One region of the Arthrobacter sp. MP_M4 genome, then DNA from elsewhere that is predicted to be linked to it. Evidence: riboswitches for the same ligand, from Rfam matches in the RefSeq annotation. Region 1 holds a riboswitch; the other holds the start of a gene.
What was found. Region 1 has a riboswitch for cyclic di-GMP ahead of RCH15_RS14725 (EAL domain-containing protein). Riboswitches for the same ligand answer to the same signal wherever they lie in the genome.
Positions count from the first base shown of each region.

Region 2: it holds a riboswitch for cyclic di-GMP, as region 1 does, so the genes downstream of both, RCH15_RS07580 (EAL domain-containing protein) here and RCH15_RS14725 (EAL domain-containing protein) in region 1, are expected to answer to the same signal.

Region 1 is NZ_JAXCHX010000022.1:34,772-38,184, reverse strand. Features, by position in the region: gene RCH15_RS14730 (hypothetical protein) at 1-671, shown strand, start outside; cyclic di-GMP riboswitch class I at 1,181-1,255, shown strand; gene RCH15_RS14725 (EAL domain-containing protein) at 1,528-3,413, shown strand, end outside.
Region 2 is NZ_JAXCHX010000006.1:98,237-101,649, forward strand. Features, by position in the region: partial or broken gene RCH15_RS07575 (TerC family protein) at 266-604, opposite strand; cyclic di-GMP riboswitch class I at 946-1,020, shown strand; gene RCH15_RS07580 (EAL domain-containing protein) at 1,287-3,413, shown strand, end outside.

The sequences.
Region 1 (3,413 bases):
AGATTGCCGACCAGATCCCTACTGGTACGAAGGTAAAGGCATCGGAGCTACGCCGCTACGAGGAACAGCCGCGTGTCCGCCTCGGCACGCTTACCGACCCACTTGATGGGTGGTTCTACAGTCAGGAAGGTCTCTCGCGATCAGACGCACAGAAGCCGACCCGACGAGAGCAACCCTGGGTTGAGCAATACCTCTCCACGGGAGAATCGGTGCAGTCTCCCGGCTGGCTGCGATTCGGTGCGGACTTGGTCGGACTCAGTGAAAAGGCGCAGCGCGACATCGGAAAGGGCCTGAAGGAGCAATGCCGCCGGGCACGTGGAAGCGCCGTAGAGCGAAGCTTGACCACGCATTCCGCCGCTTCCCATGGATCTTGGTTGCTCACGTTGGCGGTCGTGCCGCAAGGAGCTACCACCGAGCACCTGCCCGAATACATGGAGGCGAAGCAGTACCAGACGCGTTCTAGCCGATCTATGTTGCTGCTCTATGAAGATGATGGGTCGCTCACCGGGTCTCATTATCGCGACAGGCCTGAAGCACGAACGGCTGACCGCGACCGGGCCATCGACATTGCACCGCTGCGAAGCCTGCCGATGACATTCAGTAAGCTCCCTCCCAGTGCTCGACGAAGCACAGTCCGACTGAGGAGCAAGCGCGGAAACAAGAAGCGCTAGTCGCTGATCACCAGGCTTACCAAAGATTCGAAATGATCTTCAGCAACTAGGATCGCCGGGCAGTCCAACCGCCGACTGACTGATCCCTATCGGGCGGTAAAACATGCCCCTTCTGGCCGCCGGCCACGGGCCTGACCATTACGCCGATAATCGACGTTATGTCGTGTTGAGGTGATCCTACTGCAGAATCTGCAGAATAGGACTCGCTGATATGCCCCGCCCCGAGGGGCGAAACAGCCCGTTCAAAAGCTCGACGGCGAACGACCAATTAGCTCCCCAATAGTCGTGGGACGGCTGATGGGCCCAGCAAGTTCCAATTCATCCGTTTGATCTCTCTACCAGCGCTCGGAGTGCTTCTGAAGCGCTCACATTCAACGCTGGCCAGAGATGCACTCGGTTTTCCATCCGACAAAAGTGCCGCTGGACGTTGCAGGTCCGTGGCTTTTATCGCAGCCACGAGTTCAACCGCAATTCTATTTGCTACGATGACGGTCGATTGAGCATCCGCTCGTCGATAAAGGCAAACCCGGTGTGAGCCGGGGACGCAAAGCCACGGGGCCCACGAGGTCAGCCGGGCCGCCGAACAGCGAAGGTCTCCTGCATGCTCACGCACCCAAGGCTGTCCTCCCATGCTCCAAGCGAGGGTCAGGCAGCACCTAGAATTCATTTCCCGGCGGCTGGCTGGGCTGGGCGAACGGCGTCGAGTAATCCCGTGGTGCCGTTCCGGTTCAGGGGAATTGCCGTCCGGTTCCCGCGATCCAATCCATGTGCAGGCCGCCCCGACCCGTGGGCTAATTCTGTCTGTGGCTTTCTGAACTTGCTTCCCACTTAATTTTCTATCTGAGGGTGTCATTTCATGCCTAGAAATTCCCCGGCGGTGCCCGGTACGTCAACGGTGACGACGCGAGTCCTGCTGCAGGTCGTGGCGAAGCAGGCCGGCGCGGAGGGTGTTGATCGTGTCCTGGAGCGTGCCGGACTGCGTGCCCAAGCGGACCAGCTGCACAGCGTCGGAGAAAGGATTTCCTATCCGGACAAACTTCGGCTTTTCGAATCCGCCGCGTCCGAGCTCGCGGATCCCCGGATCGGACTCCGTCTGGCCCAGGCGTCCCACTTGGACCCGGCAATCGAGCCGTGGCGGAGGTTGGCCCGGGCGCAGGGTACCCCGGCAGGCATGTTCCGCGGAATCTCCCAGATCTCTACACGCTTCGATTCCGCCGCCGTGTTCAAGTGCGAGTGGGTAGAGGAAAGCTCAGCTGCGCTGGCCTGGAACTTGCTCCCACCGTACCGACCCAGCCGGTTCGACTGCGACTGCAACATTGGCCTTCTCGCCGAGATTCCTGTGCTCTTTGGGCTGCCAGCGGCGCGCGTAGACCACGGCGGGATCTGCCAGGTCAACGGGGCCCCGGAGTGCGTCTACGAGGTGGTTTGGTCCGCACCCCGACTTCAGCGCCTGCGTAGGCTGCTGGGCAGGCTGAAGAGGGATGAAGCAGTGATCGCTCGGCGCTCAACCGCCGAACACCGGCTCCGTATGCTCGAAGGCGCGGCGGCCGACCTGGCCAGCAGCACTCCGCTGGAGGAGCTGCTCGACAAGATCCTCTCCCGCGCCGACAGCGCCGTGCACGCTCCGGGGCACCTGCTGGCAGTACGAACGCCCGCGGGAGGACGCCACGTGCTGGTCCGCGGCATGGGGGGAGCCCTGGCGAAGGAGCTTGACGGGGAGGAAATGGCTCTGAAGAGCAGCTCGCTGGCAACGTTGCCGGTATTGAGCGTTCCTGTCGCCTCCGCGCAACATTCCTATGGTGTGTTGGCGGCCGTGGCGCACCCCGGACAAGAATTCTTTGCTGAGGACATTGACGCTCTTTCGGCCTATGCCCGACACGCGGCCGTCAGTCTCGACTTTGCCGGGATAGTCGCCGAAGCCCGCGAACACGGCGAAACAGCCCGGCTGTTATTGGGCGTCTCCCGTTCGCTGGCGCAGCACTCGACGGTGGAAGCACTCGCCGGATCGATTGCCGACGCAGTTCCTTCTCTTTCGGGAGCCGACCGCTCAGCGGTCGCCCTCTGGGAGAGCGAAAGCGGCCGGCTTCGGATCGCCGGCATGAACGGGTGGCACGGCGAACTGGCAGACCAACTGGCCGCCTACGAGACCACCGCCCAGGAAAGTCCCGAGCTTTCCGAGGTGATCGCCTGCGGCGTTCCGCTGCTGGTGGACGGGAACAGTTCGGACTGGGCCAGGAAGATGCTCGCCGACTTCGCCCTCTCAGCACTGGCGGCTGTACCAATCATGGCCGGAGACCAACTCAAAGGCCTCGTGCTCGCTCACTGGGCCGACCAGCCGGCGTCGAAAGCCCTGGAAGGGGCTTTGATAGAACGGCTTACCGGGCTGGCGGCACTGGCAGCGGTGTCGTTGGATAACATCCGGTTGCTCGAGGATGCCCGCCGGCAGGCCCTGCATGATCCGCTGACCGGGCTGCCCAACAGGGCGCTCCTGGAAGACCGGCTGGAAACATCACTGGCCCGGGCCGGACGGAACGGACGCCGCGTTGGTCTGCTCTTCTGCGACGTCAACCGGTTCAAGCGGATCAACGACAGCCTCGGCCACGGCGCCGGTGACAGCGTCCTCCGCCACGTCGCCGCCCAAATCGCGGCTGCTGTCCGCGACTGTGACACCGTGGCCCGCTACAGCGGCGATGAGTTTGTTATTCTTCTGCCCGACATCCAAACTCCGTTGGAAGCCGACCA
Region 2 (3,413 bases), on a different contig from region 1:
TTGCCGGTCCGTCGCCCGGGCCCGGAGCGCGCCCCGGGCGCCGCCCCAGGGCAGGACCTCCGACGCCGGCAGGGCCGGCGCCGGAATCCAAGAAGCCGGCGGCGTTCACACCCCCAGCAATACGCCCAAAATGCAGGCTCTGCTAGGTACTTTGGTCCCGAACCGGGCGGGCGCGTGGCCACAACGGTTCCAGGGCGGCGACTTTATTGCGTGTGGCCATCCCGAACGGAGGGCTGGCAGACGCCGTCAGGCGCCGGTGGCCCTGACCCCGGGTGGCCCAAAGACTCGCACCAATGGATATCGCGAGGATCGTGGCGATGACGGCCAGCGACAGCGGTCCGAAGAACAGCACCCGGTGCTGTTATTCGCGGGGAACGGCGAAGCACGTGGAGATGATCGCCCAAATGAACACGTTGTCCACTGAAAGGGATTTTTCGATCAAATAGCCGGCGAAGTATTGCTGTCCGAACTCCGCGCCGTAGATGTGCCATATCAGGGCGCCGAAGCCTACGCCGAAGGCAACCCAGAGGCCGGACCACTTAGCGGCTTCGCGGACTCCGATGACATGCGCACTGCGGTGCGTAAACAGATCCAAGGCGAGCATTAAGACAATGACAGCGAGAACGGCGAACCAGGCCCAAAAGGAACACTCATTAGGGGTTATCTGCCTCCAGTCAGTTCAACTCAACTGGAGCTCTTCCCGGTCCCGGGGGACCTGTCCGTCGGGCCGCTCAGGGGCGGCCGTATTGACGACGGAACATGTGGGGGATACTCCCCCCGTGAGTAATAGTGAAACATATTTGCGGGGCTGGGAAAACGAAGAGCGACGGTGTCCGCGCGCTAGCCCTGGCGCTGCCCCTGCGTTCTTGGGCTGATCATCTTAATCGCGCCGCGTGATCAATTGTCTTTTCCTTTGCTAGGCTGGCGCTCCGTTGAGCGTCCGCTCGTCGATAAAGGCAAAACCGGTGCAAGCCGGTGACGCAAAGCCACGGGGCCCACGAGGTCAGCCGGGCCTCCGAACAGCAAAGGTGCGCCATTATGCATCCGATCACCCAGGTTTGCCGTTCCGCGCACCCCGCCCACTGTCCGGGACCGCTCGACAGTTCACGTCCCGGCCGCAGACCCTCCGCGGCCTGACCCGGCGTCTTCGGGGACGTCCTTCTAGCCGGGCATAGTGCCGGCCACGCCAGCGACTGACCCTGTCCCGCTGGCCCGGACTATGGCTCGAAGCTACCCATCGTTTAGCGAAGTTGTCCGGCCTAACTACCTAATAAAGGTGTCATGTCATGCCTAGAACCCGGACGGTGCCTGGCACGTCAACGGTGATTACGAGGATCTTGCTCCAGGTGGTGGCCCAGCAGGTCGGTGCCGAGGGCGTTGACCGTGTCCTGGAGCGGGCGGGACTCCGGGAACAGGAGCAGCAGCTGGGAAGTGTCGAGGGACGAATTCCCTACCCCGACAAGCTGCGGCTGTTCCAGTGCGCTGCAGACGAGCTGGCCGATCCACGGATCGGGCTCCGCCTGGGCCCGGTCCTCCTCCGGGATCCGGCGATCGAGCCCTGGCGAAGGCTGGGCAGGTCAACTGGGTCCCCCGCAGCTGCCTTCCGCGGGATCTCCCGGATTGCCACCCACTTTGATTCTGCCAGTGTGTTCAGATGCGTCTGGGCGGCGGAATATTCGGCATCTTTCACCTGGAAAGTGCTCCCGCCTTTCAAACCCAATCGGATCGACTGCGACTACAACGTTGGCTTCCTCGCCCAAATGACCGTGCTCTTTGGGCTGCCGCCGGCACGCGTGGAGCATGTGAGCAGCTGCCAGCTCAGCGGCGCCCCGGAGTGCGTCTACAACGTGACATGGACCGCCGGGCCCATTAAGCGCCTGCGCCTCCTCGCCGGCAGGCTCAAGCGGGGGAGAAGGGCGGTCGACCGGCGCCTGACTGCCGAGCGCCGGTTGCGCACGCTGGAGGGGGCAGCGTCGGATCTTGTCAGCAGCGCACCTTTGGAAGAAGTGCTCGAGCGGGTTTTGGCGCGCGCGGACAGCGCCGTTCACGCGCCAGGACATCTGCTGGCCGTCCGTCTCCCCGGGGGAGGCCGCCATGTGCGAGTCCGCGGTATGGGCGACGTCCTGGCGGCGGAGCTCGACGAGGACGGTGTTGTCCTGGCAACGGACGCTGGAGGGCTGGCGGGGCTGCCGGTTCTGGGCGTTCCCATCGCTTCCGCAAAGCATTTCTACGGGGTTCTGGCGGCGGTTGCGCACGCCGGGCAGGAATTCTTCGCCGGGGACACGGAAGCACTGGCAGCCTATGCGCGGCACGCAGCCATCAGTCTCGACATTGCCGGGATTGTCGCCGAGGCCCGGGAACACGGCGAAACGGCGCGTCTGTTACTCGACGTCTCACGTGCGTTGGCGCAGCACTCGACAGTGCAGGCATTGGCCGGCTCGATAGCCAACGCGGTGCCCGCTCTCTCAGGCGCCGACCGGTCTGCGATTGCTCTCTGGGATGGCGAGGATGGTCATCTCCGGATCGCTGGAATGAGCGGCTGGGAAGGTGATCTGGCGGACCAGCTCGCCCAGTACCAGACCACTGCCCAGGACAGCCCTGAGCTTGCCGAGTTGCTCGCGGGTGGCATTCCGTTGCTGGTGGACGGGAACAGTTCTGCCTGGGCCCGGAATATGCTGGCCGACTTCGCCGTCTCGGCGCTCGCAGCTGTTCCGATCACGGCAGGGGATCAGCTCGTCGGGATCGTTCTGGCTCACTGGGCTGAGAGGCCGGCGCCGGTGAGCCTGGAAGGTGCCCTGACTGAACGCCTGAGCGGACTGGCAGCTCTTGCTGCGGTGTCCCTGGAGAAGATCGGGCTACTGGAGGATGCGAGACGGCAAGGCCTCCATGATCCGTTGACGGGGCTCCCCAACCGGGCGCTGCTGGAGGACCGCCTGGAAACGGCACTGGCCCGGGGCGGTCCGAATGGACACCGGGTGGGGGTCCTCTTTTGCGACGTCAACCGTTTGAAGCGGATCAACGACAGCCTCGGGCACGCCGCCGGTGACGCTGTCCTCCGGCACGTCGCAACCCAACTGCGAACGGCCGTGCGCGACAGCGACACGGTCGCCCGCTACAGCAGTGACGAGTTCGTCATCCTCCTGCCCAGTATCCAGAATCCGTTGGAAGCCGACCAGGTGGCCGCCAGGGTCCGGACCAGCCTTACCGAGGCCGTCGAGCTTGAGGGCCGAAAAGTCTTCGTCGACGTTGCCATCGGAACGAGTGTCAGCGGCGCCGCCCCGGTCGAGGTAACCGATACGCCGTCCGAATCTGCCCGCCGCCTCTTGGAAAAAGCGGATTTCGAGATGTACCAGTCCAAGGCCCGCGCCCGCGGCCAGACGCCGCCGGGAGTGCAGCGCAAGGACTATCTCCGC